3 regions of the Lysinibacillus sp. KU-BSD001 genome follow, and region 1 is predicted to be linked to each of the others. Evidence: riboswitches for the same ligand, from Rfam matches in the RefSeq annotation. Region 1 holds a riboswitch; each other region holds the start of a gene.
The links. Region 1 has a riboswitch for preQ1 ahead of queF (preQ(1) synthase). Riboswitches for the same ligand answer to the same signal wherever they lie in the genome.
Positions count from the first base shown of each region.

Region 2: linked by a shared signal. The riboswitch ahead of AAGS61_RS04420 (QueT transporter family protein) and the one ahead of queF (preQ(1) synthase) in region 1 are both predicted to bind preQ1.
Region 3: linked by a shared signal. The riboswitch ahead of queD (6-carboxytetrahydropterin synthase QueD) and the one ahead of queF (preQ(1) synthase) in region 1 are both predicted to bind preQ1.

Region 1 covers NZ_JBDQZI010000004.1:149,130-154,458, forward strand. Annotated here, with positions in the region: gene AAGS61_RS07895 (hypothetical protein) at 51-488, opposite strand; gene AAGS61_RS07900 (VUT family protein) at 590-1,129, opposite strand; gene queC (7-cyano-7-deazaguanine synthase QueC) at 1,134-1,868, opposite strand; PreQ1 riboswitch class I at 1,874-1,918, opposite strand; gene queF (preQ(1) synthase) at 1,923-2,423, opposite strand; PreQ1 riboswitch class I at 2,545-2,591, opposite strand; gene AAGS61_RS07915 (hypothetical protein) at 2,726-2,974, opposite strand; gene AAGS61_RS07920 (RNA polymerase sigma factor) at 2,961-3,500, opposite strand; gene AAGS61_RS07925 (group-specific protein) at 3,478-3,867, opposite strand; gene AAGS61_RS07930 (ABC transporter permease) at 3,868-4,623, opposite strand; gene AAGS61_RS07935 (ATP-binding cassette domain-containing protein) at 4,620-5,329, opposite strand, start outside.
Region 2 covers NZ_JBDQZI010000002.1:238,796-244,124, reverse strand. Annotated here, with positions in the region: gene trpD (anthranilate phosphoribosyltransferase) at 1-93, opposite strand, end outside; gene AAGS61_RS04425 (chorismate-binding protein) at 99-1,274, opposite strand; T-box leader at 1,336-1,543, opposite strand; gene AAGS61_RS04420 (QueT transporter family protein) at 1,732-2,214, opposite strand; PreQ1 riboswitch class I at 2,221-2,265, opposite strand; gene AAGS61_RS04415 (ABC transporter substrate-binding protein) at 2,812-3,825, shown strand; gene AAGS61_RS04410 (ABC transporter permease) at 3,848-4,879, shown strand; gene AAGS61_RS04405 (ABC transporter ATP-binding protein) at 4,872-5,329, shown strand, end outside.
Region 3 covers NZ_JBDQZI010000005.1:108,613-113,941, reverse strand. Annotated here, with positions in the region: gene AAGS61_RS09640 (hypothetical protein) at 1-582, shown strand, start outside; PreQ1 riboswitch class I at 1,023-1,069, shown strand; gene queD (6-carboxytetrahydropterin synthase QueD) at 1,442-1,915, shown strand; gene queE (7-carboxy-7-deazaguanine synthase QueE) at 1,908-2,636, shown strand; gene yidC (membrane protein insertase YidC) at 2,913-3,542, opposite strand; gene AAGS61_RS09620 (hypothetical protein) at 3,570-3,845, opposite strand; gene AAGS61_RS09615 (S26 family signal peptidase) at 3,998-5,059, opposite strand; gene AAGS61_RS09610 (RNA polymerase sigma factor) at 5,046-5,329, opposite strand, start outside.

The DNA.
Region 1 (5,329 bases):
GGAGCCCCCAATTTATGGAGGGCACCTGTTTTGTATGACAAACGATAAACCTATGATGCCATCTTTTCGATTATTTTATAATCTTTTGTTTTTTCGTACTTCACATTGTTTCTATCACAAAATGCCATTAAATCACGAAATATACTTTCTGGTTTAAACAATGTTACACGAATAGGAAATCCGCTCTGCATTTTAATAACAGCCATTTTTGATTGCCAATTTGCTCTTTTGAAAGTAATCTTTTTAATATCCGATTGTGTCACTTGTTTTTTGTAAATGGGTATACCTAAAAAGTGAATAGTATACACGATATGATTTTCATGAATGATCAATGTGTATTTAATAAATGCTGTTAAAAAAATCAATATGAAAATCGTTACACTACTCCACTTTATCCAAGTATGATCCCAGGAAGTAATACTTGCAGCTAACGATAAGAATGCCATTGGTAAAATCCATTGCCTTTGTGTAGTTGCTTTGTATTTCAATGTTTATAACTCCTTTCTTTATCATTATTATTATACAAATATTCCAAAAAGCCTTTTATATATGTAAAAAGAGAATTGGCAACCGCCAATTCCCTTCTATCTTACTCTGCAATTAATTGTTTTTTCTTTATAACTATCACTTGATTTAGCACGATGGCACCAAGTGTTTGAATGACTGTTTTCACAATCACTTGCCCTACAATGGCTGCAGGAACAGCCTCCCACGGTAAAAAGTTTGCTCCTAGCGGACTTAAGCCAACGATCACAAACACAACCGAATCCAGGAATCCACCAACAATCCCGCTATAGAACACACGCCACGCCATTGGTAGCTTTAAACGTGAATAAATTTCTGTATCCGCTGTTTCAGCAATGACAAACGAAATCGCCGACGCTGCGACAATCATCAATGTGTCACCTAATAAAAAGGACACAACTGCTGAGATGACAAGCGCTATACAAATAAAGGCATACGTTTTAGCTCTGCCATATTTATTTTGGACTAAATCTCGGAAAATAAAAGTTGCCCCTACAAAAAGCGTACCCATTGGGACAATAAACATGCCGAATTGCAGCGGTGCAAACTTTGCTGTTACTACATTCGCAATGACAATGGATAATAAATAAAATAAGATTCTCATTTCTCTATATTCCTTCCTTTACAATCGAATTATTCTGTTCTGCTTCCTTCGAATTTAAATACGCAGCAAGTCCTCTGTTTCGCAACTTACATGCCGGGCATTCCCCGCAACCATCTGCTTGAATACCGTTATAACAAGTTAACGTTTTGGTACGAACAAATTGTAGTGCGCCTAACTCATCTGCAAGCGCCCATGTTTGTGCCTTATCTAACCACATTAGCGGCGTCTCCATGACAAACGTAGCGTCCATCGATAAATTTAATGTGACATTGAGTGACTTGATAAACACATCGCGGCAATCCGGATAACCACTAAAATCTGTTTCGCATACACCTGTGACGATATACTTCGCTCCGACTTGGCTCGCTAACACCCCTGCAAAAGAGAGGAAAAGAAGATTACGTCCTGGTACAAAAGAAGATGGTAGCTCTCCCTCTTCCCCTTCCTCCACTTCGATTTCCTGTCGTGTTAATGCACTCGGCGCAAGCTGATTAAGGAGCGACATATCCAGTATGTGATGTTTCACGCCTAGTTCCTGTGCGATTTCTTTTGCACATTCGATTTCAAGTGCATGTCGTTGCCCATAATCAAATGTTACTGCCTCTACCTGTGCAAAGCGCTCCAGTGCCCAAAATAGACAAGTCGTACTATCTTGCCCACCGCTAAACACAACAATGGCTTTCTCCTGTTTCATATGAAAAACTCCCTTATAAACGAAAAGACAGCATTCTAAGAAAATGCTGTCTCTTCTTAGTTTTTTTAAGAGGGGGGGCTAAAAACCTCTACTATTTCATTATCGGTTATCAATTTTTTCTGGATTTAGATCGTGATTCATTAAACGATAATGCGCCATTTCTTCATATTTCGTCCCCGGTCTACCGTAGTTGCACCAAGGGTCGATCGAAATACCTCCGCGCGGTGTGAATTTTCCCCATACTTCGATATAGCGTGGGTTTAGCAGTTTAATTAAATCATCCATAATGATGTTCACACAATCCTCATGGAAATCACCATGGTTGCGGAAGCTAAATAAATATAATTTTAATGATTTACTCTCCACAATTTTTTGATCTGGAATGTACGAAATGTACATTGTTGCAAAATCAGGCTGACTTGTAATCGGGCATAAGCTTGTAAACTCTGGGCAATTAAATTTCACAAAATAATCGCGGTTTGAATGCAAATTATCCACCGACTCTAATACTTCAGGAGCATAATCAAATGAATATTTCGTATTTTGATTTCCTAATAGTGTTAAATCTTTTAATCCTTCCTCGTGGCTACGGCCAGACATAAAAAAACCTCCCAGTATATGTTTCCCAAAACACATCACAAGAGAGGCGGCATTCATCCATCTAAACTAAAGCGAACAAATAAAAAAGCCACGTCCGATATGGACATGGCGTAATAAGCATGCTTCCATAGTTTTTTATAGAGGGTATCAGCTATGAACCTCTCCCGTTCAAATGTCGGGAATATTCTTTTCTTTTGATATAATACATAAAACAAAGGAATACGTCAAATATATTTTGAGAATTAAAGCTTTATTATTATCCGATAGAAGACTCCTGCCTCAAGATATTATCCATTCATTCTTTATAAAATAAACAACTGCAATATAGTTATTAAAACTGCACTTGCAAGCGGCACTAGCTTCATCGCATTATAGCCAGATGAGGAGGAATGTATTTGCTCTAGTGGATCTTTTGCAGGTGATGCAAGAAACTCGATAAAGCGTTGCCACCGACTCACTTTAAATTGTGCCAATGATTGCGGTACTTCCACTTTATATTCATCCAATCTTTTTTGTAGTGATGGTTCCTTGTCAAATTCATCCTTCAGCATGAAAATCCTCCTTTAGTTCATCTTTTAAAAACTTAATTGCGTTATGCAATCTTGATTTTACCGTACCAATTGGGATTGATAAAATTTGTGCAACTTCTTCTTGCGGTAAATCGTGATAGTACGTTAGTAAAATGACTCCTCGTTGTTTTTCCGGTAACTTTGCGATTGCTTCTTGCACTGCTAACTTTTCATCTGCTGAAAATTGGCTAGTAGCTGCTGGTACTAAAAACGGAAAAAATGTTTGCCACTTTTTTCGTCTATTTAATTTGTTTACAAGTAGCCTGTAAGCAATTTGAAACAAGTAAGACTTTACAGTTCCCTTCTCTACATCATAGCTATGTAATGTTTTTTGCAATCTTTCAAACGTATCATGAACAATATCCATACTAAGCTGTTCTTCTTGGGTGTAACGAAACAGGAAGCAATAAAGCGTTTCATATAAATTATGATACAGCATATTAAAGGCTTCTATATCGCCTTGTTTGTATGCTTCTATCCATTCTTCATTGCTTTTCATCAAGCCCATCCCCCCAATGAGCTTTTATCGACTTTAATGTAACAGAAACGCGCGTCACAAAATACCCCACTATGACAATTACCCATGCCTGAGACTGATTTGTAAAAAATTGCACATATGGATTGTCAATTGTTTGACCAGCTGTAATTAAGAAATTTAATGCTTGCACGCAAATAATTGTATAAATCGCTAAAATAATTGTTAGTGTATCAAACATATTCCAACGTAAGTAAATAGTTGTTTTCTTGTAATTTATTTTTTTATTTTCACGGACTATATATTTCCTATCATAAGGAATCATTATCGCTAATATAAGTATAATCCATATCCCCATAATGATGAGTGAAATTATCCAACCAATATCCAATTGTATCACCTACCTAAAGCTATAAACTTTTCTAGCAATAAACGCCAATAAAATACTAAATACAGTTAAAATGATAAAATATTGATACTCAGGAAGCCATGTTTCATTTACCATATTTAAATGTAATTGCAAACTGTCATTCAGATAAAGCATTGGATTCCAAAGTAAGAAAATATAATAATTTTGTGGATCTTTTCCTGCAAGAGTTAAAAACATCGACGACATTGTAATGGAAAACATAAACAGAATCATAATCGGTATTAACATACTTTGAGCTACTTTTCCATTTTTAAATAAACCCGCCAATATAAAGCTAAGAGGATACAATGCCAGCAAGACAAAATTACTAATGAACACCATTTTCAGAAAAGATACTAGTGAAACATCTATTAAAAAAGAATAGCAAACAAGTAGCAATACTAAAAAAACATTTACTAATGTAAAAACACCCGTGCCCATGCCGACATAATACGTGAATGGTGTCACACCTGTTCGCTTTACCCAGTTAAAAGTCTTATTCGCTTTCATATCTGCTAAATAAATCGTAGCACTCGAAAATGCAAACGAGAAAAGTAAAAGCAATATTGAAATCGGGAGAAACTGTCCTTTAATTAAAAAGCTTATTACTTCTTCATTTCCCTTCATTGCTATTTTACTAATCCATGAGCAAATAAAAAAACTAAATGCTGGGAGTATATTGCCTAAAGTCACTCCAGAATTGCGTAAACTTTCAAGCATATACATACGTGAAATTTGTGTAATCATCCTGCTCTACCCCCTAACACCGTTCCAGTAACCTCAAAATAAATTCCTTCAATACCTGCCAGTACAGTATTTTTGTATTTATTATCTAGCTCTTGTCTTGTGCCGTTTTCAACGAACTTGCCATCTTTTAAAATATATACATAATCAAATAATGGCTCAAACCCAGCTACTTCATGGCTAATAATCATAATTATTTTACCCTGTTTATGCAGTTCATTTTGCAAAAAATGCATGAGCTGCTTTTTCTTCATTAAATCTAAATCAGCAAATGGTTCATCCAGTATTACAATTTGTTTGTTCAGTAAAAAAGTAAGGAATATGGATACTGCCTTTCGCTGACCACCAGAAGCATTTTTCAGCAAAATATGGTCGAATGTTTGCAGACCCAATATTTCATACAATTCTTCTAAATCATTATTTGTTAATTTTTCAAATAATCGAACGACTTCACGAATTTTTAAATGTTGATAGCTATCGAATGACTGGTATTGCAGGGCTGCATTGTCTGCTACACTTTGTGTTAAATTGTTAAACTGGATTGTTCCGCTATCATAGTCCTCGTCTCCTACGATACATTTTGCTAACGTCGATTTCCCCGCACCATTTTCACCTAATAGCAAATAACAGCACCCAGGTTTAAATGTAGCTGAAATACTATTCAAAATCGCTTTTCCATCATATTTTTTCACAATATCGTTCAATATTA
Region 2 (5,329 bases), on a different contig from region 1:
TTCATTGAAAACAAGTTGCGCGGCTTGCACCATTTCACCCAATAGTAAGTTTTCGCCGCTTGTGACACGCGTTGTGTAAGCTTGTAAAGTCATCGTACTCATCCTTTCTTCACTTGCAAAAGTGCCTGTGTTTGTTGATATAGCTCTTGCGGATTACTATTTGCTGTCACCGTCGCGCCGATTTCCGTTATTGCTTGATTATGTTGTAAAAGCACTGTACGAGAGGCTAACGCAAAGTCAATTTGTCCGTTAAAGCCGATATAACCGATTGCCCCACCGTAAAGTGCGCGCTGTTCAGGCTCAATTGCTTGAATCGCTTGTAAGGCTACCTTTTTTCGTTTCCCTGTTACGCTATCTGCCGGTAATAAATGCGTTAATGCATCAATCGCGTGCAAAGTAGGGGAGAGGATGCCGAAAGTTGTATGCCCGTCATATTGAAGTGATTCTTTGACCGAAATGGCTTCAATATCTGTTGCAGTTGCTGTTTTTAATTGTCCATCATATACCGTCACAATACTTTCTGGTGACGCACCAATGACTGTATGGTCATCAAATTCGATATAGTATAAATAAGGAGAAGGCAGTTTCACACGTAAATCACGATAGAGGGAGAAAGCGTCCCCTGAGAAATCCGCTTGTAGCTTTCGCGACAGGACAATTTCCGTGGCTTCTCCTGTTGCCATCACGTCTTGTGCCTGTTTTACTTGTGCTTCAAATTGGGCGAGTGTCGTTTGTTCTGTAAATGCCCCCATTGAAAACTCGTTCGGCGAGAGTGCTGTACCGTTTACAATTTGGTCAATGATGTCGTCAATATTCGGCTCTTTTATTTCAGCATCGATGTTTGTATGGACGATTGTTAATTCATCTGTGACATGATCGAAAATCACAACGGTGTCGTATACATGGAAATTTACAGCTGGAATCGTGCTTTGTTCACGGTTGAAGCGAATATAACCGATTGCCCCGCCTGTGAATGGATATTCTGTGTGATTCGAAACACGTGGCATGACCTGCTTTAATGAACGCACTAAATCACCTTCGTAGCTATAAGACTGTCCTGTTACATGCGAACTTTCTGTTAGTGTTGTATTCGATCCTGTGTATGTTTTGCGTGGGTTCGCCCCGATAAATGAATAGCGTCCTGTCGTTTCGTGTTTCGCTGAACTTTCCAATAAAAATTTTCGTGTCCCTTGTAGGCGATTGAAAATTAATACAGGTGTTAAGCAATCGCCATTTACTTTTTTAATTGTCGTACGTAATGTGTGTTTAATCATCATTCTCACTCCACTCTTCTAAAATAAAAAAAGTCCTCTACAAAAAGCATAAACACTTTTTGTAGAGGACGATATGAACCGCGTTGCCACCTCAAGTTGAAGCTAAAAAAGCTCCCATCTCGAATCTCGTAACGTGAGATATCCCGTTCGCTAACTCATGCTAGCGACTCTCATAAGGCCCATTCACAAGCGAAAATGACACGTTTCCACCAACCACGTGCTCTCTAAACATTTGGCTGCTTGCTACTCTTCTTATTCATCAATTTGCTCAGCTATTCTTCACTCTGCTCGTATGGCGATTACAGCTCCCCGTAATCTTCAACCAACCCGAACATTCTAATTAGTATCATTGTACGAGGAAAAGAACGATAAGTCAATATTTTCAGAAAATAATAATATGTAAGAATGCTATCCATAAAAAAATCGAACGGCACATCGACCGCTCGATTGAAAAATTTTAAATTAAATTTTTGAAATTTAAACGGTTATTTAATAGGTACATAATCGGTGCACCTACTGCCAATACGACGAATTCACCCGCTGCTACTGTTAACCATGTCCAGAAGAAAGGTAGCTCCAGTGCGAGATTTAATTCGAAGGCAATAATAAACATTGTAAACGTAAATAGGAGCGTATTTAATACTAAACGTACCATAATATTTTTCACGAATTTACAAATCAATACAAAAATTGAAATCGTAATGATGGAGTGTGCAACACCGAAAATAAGGTCATACAATCCTAATGGTGAAAACATATTAGCAATAAATACCCCTAGTATAATCCCGATTGAAAAACGAGGATTAAATGCTACTAAATGATTGAATATTTCAGAAATACGGAACTGCACTTCTGTAAATCCAAACGGTGCAACGAGCATTGTTACAGCAATATAAAGCGCTGCAATAATCCCTGTCGTTGCCATAAATTTAACCTTCATATAAAATTCCTCCTAGTTTTTTTACGTGGGATGGTTTCGAACCACGGCGACTTAGCACGAAGTAATATTTTAGTATAATAGATGGCTATCGTCAAATATCTTATAAATCGAAATATATCAATAGTAAAGAAAATTTGAGATGTATGATTCATGAGGCGTTTGGGCTGATCATGCTATACGCCATGTGTGAATAAAATCATTCTCTTAAAAGGGAGAGCGGGGTGTAACTGAAAATAGCATTCATTACTAAAGAAATCTAGAAAATGTACACGCCACAACAATAGACCCCTTTTCGTACGTAAAATAAAGTCTCTTTTTCAGTCTGCTTTCCTCATCAAACTAGACTTAAATACTAGATATCAACAATTAATTATTAGAAAATTGCTAGAAGTATTTTTAATATTTACATGATAAATAGCTAATTAATTTAGTGCTTTAAAGCGCAAAAATATCTTAAATTAGATTTATAGTATTTAGAAAATTCATAATGTTATTGACTGTCAGATAATATGAGTGTAAGATAGCGGTACATTCATACTTTGCTAAGTTGAATCAGCAAAGTGCAAATAGATAAATAGTTCTAGGGGGATAACAGAAATGGCTATTACTTTGAAAAAGCTTTCATTTTTATCGTCAGCAGCGTTAGCATTAATGCTTGCGGCATGTAACAGTGACGACACAAGCTCGTCGGATGCATCAACAGGTTCATCAGGTGGTGATGCGGCACCAGAAGAAACATACGTAATCGGTGTGACACAAATTGTTGAGCATCCATCACTAGATGCGGCATATGAAGGGTTTAAAAAAGCACTTCGAGATGCTGATTTAGATGTCGAATATCAATACAATACAGCAAATGGTGATCCGAGCCAGACAGTAACGATTGCACAAAAGTTAGTAGGGGACGGAGTAGATTTAATTTTTGCTAACTCAACACCTTCAGCGCAAGCGGCGAAGTCAGCAACATCTGATATTCCAATTGTCTTCACATCTGTAACAGATGCCGTGGGGGCAGAATTAATCGCTTCTATGGAAGCACCAGGTGGTAACGTGACAGGTACTGTCGATTTACACCCAGAGACAATTGCTAATACAGTGAAATTCCTAAAAGAGGAGCTAGGTGCAAAAAAGGTTGGGACAGTATATAACACAGGTGAGCAAAACTCGATTGCACAAGTAGAGCAAGTAAAAGCTGCATTAGAAGCACAAGGGTTAACGCTTGTGGAAGCTGCCGTATCAACTTCAGCTGAGGTACAACAAGCGACAGAATCATTACTTGGAAAAGTAGATTCTTTATACATTATTACAGACAATACAGTTGTATCCGCACTGGAGTCAGTGATTGGTGTGGCTAATACGAATCAATTACCGTTAATCGTTGGCGAGATGGACTCTGTAGCGCGCGGCGGATTAGCAGCTTACGGTTTCGAATACTATGATATCGGTTATGAAGCAGGACAAAAGGCGGCTGAGATTTTAAAAGATGGTAAATCAGCAGGTGAGATTCCGGCGACATACCCAGCTAACTTAAAACTTGTCATCAATAAAGCAACTGCAGAAAATTTAGGTCTTGAAATTAAAGATACTTGGAATGCAGAAGTAATCGAATAAATAACTTAGGAGATGATTCAATATGTTTACAGCTCTATTCGGTTCTGTTGAGCAAGGAATCATCTATGCAATTATGGCACTCGGGGTGTACTTAACATTCCGAGTGTTAGATTTTCCGGATTTAACGGTTGATGGAAGCTTTGTTACAGGGGCGGCAACAGCAGCGGCAATGATCGTGCTGGGCTACAACCCTATCATTGCTACATTAGTCGCGATAGTAGCTGGATTTATTGCAGGATGTATGACAGGACTTTTACACACAAAAGGAAAAATAAATCCACTGCTTTCAGGGATTTTAATGATGATTGCCCTATATTCCATTAACCTTCGAATTATGGGTACAACAAAGGAAAGCGCGACAGGTATTTCCAATGTTCCTTTATTAACAGCAGATACACTGTTTACACAGTTCCAAAGCTTTTGGGCGGGATTAGGAATTGATACAGCTATTAACGATATGTTGCGCGGGATGGGGCTTACGTCACTCCCATCAACATATGGGACAGTTTTAGTTATATTAGTCATTACGATCGCTATTAAATTGATTGCTGACTGGTTCTTAAAAACAGAGGTCGGTTTAGCTATTCGGGCTACGGGTGATAACAAGCGCATGATTCGTAGTTTTTCGGCAAATACGGATTCACTCATTATTCTCGGACTCGGTTTATCGAATGCGATGGTTGCTTTTGCAGGTGCATTAATCGCGCAATACTCGAAATTTTCTGATGTTCAAATGGGTGTTGGGATGATTGTGACTGGTCTTGCTTCTGTTATTATTGGGGAAGCGATTTTTGGTACAAAGACGATTGTACGTACTACGTTTGCGGTTGTTGTAGGTGCGATTATTTACCGTATCATTTATGCGCTTGCTCTTCGTGTAGAATTTTTAGATACAGGAGATATGAAGCTAATTACGGCTGCGATTGTTATTTTAGCGTTAGTCATTCCGCAAATCATCGATAAACGAAAAGAGAAAAAACGAAAAGCAAGACGTATTGCAGAACGTAAGTCTTCAGTACGAACAGTAGAGCAAGGAGGGGAGCCACTTGCTTAAATTAGACGGTATTAACAAAATTTTCAATGAAGGTACACCAGATGAAAAGGTGGCTTTAGATCACATTCATCTGCATTTAGCACCTGGTGACTTTGTGACGATTATCGGGAGTAATGGTGCAGGAAAATCAACGATGATGAATATGATTTCTGGTGCATTGACGCCGGACATCGGTACCGTATCGATTAATGGCAATGATGTGACGCGCTTACCAGAATATAAACGCTCACATTTTATCGGTCGCGTATTCCAAGATCCGATGGCCGGTACAGCACCATCGATGACGATTGAGGAAAATTTAGCGATTGCCTATTCGCGCAATGCAAAGCGTACACTCCGTTTTGGTGTCGATAAGAAGCGCCGCGATTTCTTTAAAACATCACTTGAGCGTTTAGGGCTAAATTTGGAGAATCGGTTATCTGCAAAAGTCGGTTTACTTTCAGGTGGTGA
Region 3 (5,329 bases), on a different contig from region 1:
AAATTTTTAATAGTAGGCGTTCCTAGTGGTATTAAAGAATATTTCTCAAAAGTAGAAAATGCATCTTCAATCAGTAATAGGCTTGAAGAAATTCCTGAGGTCTCAAAATTAAGTAAAGAACAAGTTGAAAATTTTGTTAAAAAAGGATTTATAGATAAATTAAAAATCGAAATGGATGATGATTCCTTGAGGACACTTAATAATGATGTTTATTGGTCTACTTTAGGCATTCCTCAAAGACTACATGAATATTGTTTGAAAATTGCATATGCCTTAGAAGATAATGATTGGCAAATTAGCAATGAATTATTAAAGTCGGCTAAAATTGATTGGATAAATCAATCATTAACTTCTAACTATTCAAATATAGAAATATTGATGAATTCAAGGGAAACAACTGTTCAAAGAAAGAATCAAGTATTATATGCATTGGGAAAAGTAGAGAAGGAGAAATTTAAATACTCTGATATAGAAGAAATAGTTAGAATAGAATTTCCTTCTACCACTCAAGCTACAATGAATATAGGTCAAATGTTATCTGAAATAGCAAATAGTGATCCCCCCTATAAAGAAAACTCCTAAAGGAGATAGTTACACTTTTGTTGATCCAAAATTTTGCATCTGCCTAAGAATGATGTTGGTGAAAAATAATAATGAAAAAATTGAGAAGTTACCACTTAGCGAAGTATAGCTATTAGGATAAAACCTCGCTTAGATACATTACAGAGAACCGCACCATAAGTAAGTGCGGTTAAATTCTTGAAATGGGTTCAGCTATACAGTGATTATGTTCTGTAAAGCCGAATAATATTTCAAAGATGTTAGTAGCAAGAATTTTAAAAATTCTATTGACAAAACACCTTATCCAGCAATTGATGGAATGATTAGATGAAAAAACTAAAGCAAGTAATGCTGCTTATATTTCAGAGAAGTATTATTCGAACGCTATAAAAATAAAATTATATTTGAAATTTTCTACTACTCCATATATTATATTGTTATTAAAGAATGCCCGGAATAGAACGGGAGAGGTTCATAGCTAATACCCTCTATAAAAAACTATGGAAACATGACAATCTGCCATGTCCATATAGGACGTGGCTTTTTATGTTTTATTCATACGTTTTAATAGAATAATTGGTAGCGCCTCTCTTGAAAAGTGTAGGGAACATTTTACAAGGGAGGTTTTTTTATATCTGGCTGCAAAGTTGAAGCAGAATTAAAAATCTAGTTTGGGTTATGGGCCTGATGGAAACAGTCGGTAGTCTATATGTAAATCCTAATTATTTCGTACACTAAGGAGAAAAATAGCATTTTTTCTTGGGATGCTGTTTTTTCGTTATAAAGGAGTTTTTGAAGTTGAAGCAGGAAAAAGCAATAATAGTATTTAATGGAGGTCAGGACAATATCACTCATTTGTTCTGAGAGGGAGTTTTAAAGCATGTATAATTTTAGAATTATTGAGAAGCTACAAAAAATAGATGAAGATATTCAAAGAAGTCAATTAAACTATCATTCAAAACGTGTTCTCGTAAGCAAAGAGTTTACCTTTGATGCTGCTCATCATTTACATAACTACGAGGGGAAATGTAAAAATTTACATGGTCATACGTATCGTGTTGTCTTCGGATTGAGTGGTTATACGGATGAACGAGGGATTATGCTTGATTTTGGTGACATAAAGGAAATATGGAAACAAAAAATAGAAATTTATTTGGATCATCGTTATTTAAATGAAACTCTTCCGCCGATGAATACGACGGCAGAGAATATCGTTGTTTGGATTTACGAAAAGTTTAATGAAGCCTTGCTTGATGAACAACTATATAATGGGGCACGCGTGGAATTTATCAGGTTGTATGAAACCCCTACAAGCTATGCTGAAGCCAGAAGAGAGTGGATGGAAGTTGAGTAAAGTACCCGTTATAGAGATTTTTGGTCCCACGATTCAAGGTGAAGGAATGGTAGTAGGTCAGAAGACAATGTTTGTACGCACTGCCGGCTGTGATTATTCTTGTTCTTGGTGCGACTCATCATTTACGTGGGATGGTAGTGGCAAGCATCTGATCGTTCAAATGACAGCAGAAGAGATTTGGTCTGAGTTGAAACGACTTGGGGGTAACGGTTTTTCATTCGTCACGATCTCGGGAGGAAATCCGGCACTTCTTCGTAATTTGGATGCGCTTGTTGCAATTTTAAAAGAAAATAACATAGAGATTGGTGTTGAAACACAGGGAAGCAAATGGCAAGATTGGCTGTATGATATCGATGAACTAACGATTTCACCAAAGCCCCCTAGTTCTGGGATGACGACAGATTTTTCTATGCTCTCTGATATTTTGGAAAAGCTTAGAGATAAAAACAGCCATCAGCATATATCTCTCAAAATCGTTGTATTTAATCAAGAGGATTATGCTTATGCTAAACAAGTTCACCTTCGATATCCGACCATTCCTTTTTACCTTCAAGTCGGAAATGATGACATTACTTCGATGGACAATGCACAGTTGATCAGCCATTTATTAAAGAAGTATCAAACGCTAATCGATCAAGTGATGATGGATGAAGAATTAAAAAATGTTAAAGTACTACCGCAGCTGCATGCACTTGTGTGGGGAAATAAAAGAGGTGTATAGCTATCAGCTGTAAAACTATATGCAAAATCTCTCAATTAAATACTTTACGCAGAACCGTATCATAAATAGTAGTAAACTCCATTCTCCACAATCTGGCGCAAGAGTTTAATAAGAGTTAGATTTTTAAACGACTTTATTGTTATATTTTTGAGGGTAGTGAAGTATCATACATCAAAAATTAAATAACTATATTTTTTAACCTCGCCCTAAATTTAGAACAGGGTTATTCAAACTAACAAACCCCTCTTACATTTTCCGTAAGAGGGGCTTGTTATTCTATTTATATATTTTTTTAATTAATAATTGTTGTGCTATTAATAATAAAGCACTCACTGTCCAATAAATCGGTAATATCGATGGATTTAACAGACTAAAAATGAGCATCATAATTGGATTAATGAATACCATTATTTTCACATTTGTCGGTTGATTTTTATCTAATGAAATAAAGCTTTGAATTAAATAAATGAAACAAGCAATAATTGAAATGCCAATATCCATTGTCCCTAAATTCATCCAAAGGAAATTTTCACTTGCAATTGCTACATCTATTGTAATTGCATAAATCAGTGAAAATAAAATAGGCAATTGAATGAGTATTGGTAAACAACCTAATAAAAAACTTTTCATTGAATCTGATGTTAACTCTTGAATTTCCTTTTGATACACTAACTTTTCAGATTCATTACTACTATTCCGAAGTTTGACAGTAAGCTCATCTAATTTAGGCTTAATTGAAGTCATTAATTCTTTAGAGTTTTTTTGATGTTTTGCCGATTGAATGAATAATGGTATAAGAATTAATCTAACTGCAATTGTGATTAAGATGACACTTATTGCATAACTATCCGTAAATGAATGTAAAAAATGAATTAAATAAATTATTGGTTGCGTTAAAAATGACAACAATGCTATTCCTCCTAGTTTTTAAATTTAAATCAAACTAGGAGATACGCTTTCTTCATCATTGTCTTCGGATGTTCTAATACACAGTACAAACCACGTTAGCATAGGTGGAGTCCAAGTATTAGTGATTTCATAATCAATTTCAAACGCTTCTTCTTTAACTTCCTGGATTGTAATTGTATTAGCCAAATATATATGTAAGCTAACACATAATACCGTTAATACCAAAGAAGCTAATAACCAAAAATATTCCATTGTATTCAGAAATATAGGTATATCATGGATTAAAAATGACCAAATCACAATACCCCTCCTTCCTTTTTTTGTATAATTTTATTATATTATTTATGTGAATGCTAAGTCAAAGATTAATTTCCTTACTTTAATTAATTCGAAAGTTAACGTAGACAACTCTAAAAGTTTTAGTTTGTTTACAGTCTTATTCTATTGATACACTACTCAATCTTAGAAATTTTCCAAACATCATTGATTTTTTGAAATTCTACAGTAACAAACGGAATATCCCAACCTTTAATATGCATGCTTGCTGTACCTTGGTAAATAGATGCAGGAACATGTTGAAGCATTTCCTCAAATTTCTCCTCATGATAGGCCAAATCATATGGCCATACAATACTAAATTCTTTTAAGGCTAACGCTTTCACTACAGGAACTGTATTTTCATCGTCACTATCTGTAAATAAATACGTTTTTAAAATCATTTCCGGTGACACACCGATTAAATATTGTTCATCTCCCGTTTCTAAATAGCTTGCCACTTGCTCTTGTTCATCTGTTGAAGAACGTTGTACATGTTCAACTTTATAAACCTCATTTGCCACTTTTGCCATTAAAACAGGGGCATTTATCCAATCGTAAGAAGCAATGACATAATCAAATGTATCTACTTCCAGCTGTTCTGTTAGCTTCACTTCAAGTAGCTGCCCGCCCTTCTCTTCAAAAACGTTCCTATTCATCCCCGCAAAATAATATTGCTCGAACAGTTTGTCATTTATATATAATTTGCCATTTTCTATTTTTACTTGGTCATTCGGTGTGGCGATAATATTTCCAATCATCGGGATTTTTTGCTCTTCATCAAGCCCCGCTACTAAATCACCTACTTCTAGAAGATCACTGTCCGTCACTGGTGTAGTATATACATTAAAATGACGCTTCTGAAATATGTGCTGACGGTCATTATAATAGTAAAGATCGCTATTCCATTGATGCATGTCTGCTGTCGACACGGATTCTCCATCCCCCACCATCACATCGTAAATGGTTGTAAATTCGATAGGAGGCGCTGTACCTGTTTCAATTTGTGAAGAATTTGTGTTCAGCAACATAAAGCTTCCTATTATAACAACAAAAACAAACATAAAGGACGCTACTATCGGTAGTAATCCGATATTTCGCTTCTTTTCTTTTTGACTTAATACGCTTCTTTTTACACGTTGCTTTTGAGCTGATGAAATCGGTGTTTGCTCTTCTAATCGTTTCTTAAAGTGATTCATGTAAAAGCACCTCCCATTGTGAGTCATCTAAATATCCTCTCAGCTCATCTCTTGCTCGTTTTAAACGGGACCTCACCGTACTTTCATTCAGTACAAGTAATTGTGCAATTTGGACAGTTGAAAGCTCCTCAAAATAATACAAAACAATCGTTTCTCGGTATTTTTCATTTAGTTTCATTACCGCCTGTAGCAATGTTGTTTTTTCATTTGAAAGGACCACTTCCTGCTCGGCACTTTTTGCATTTTTAAAAGGGAGAAAAAGCTGCCATC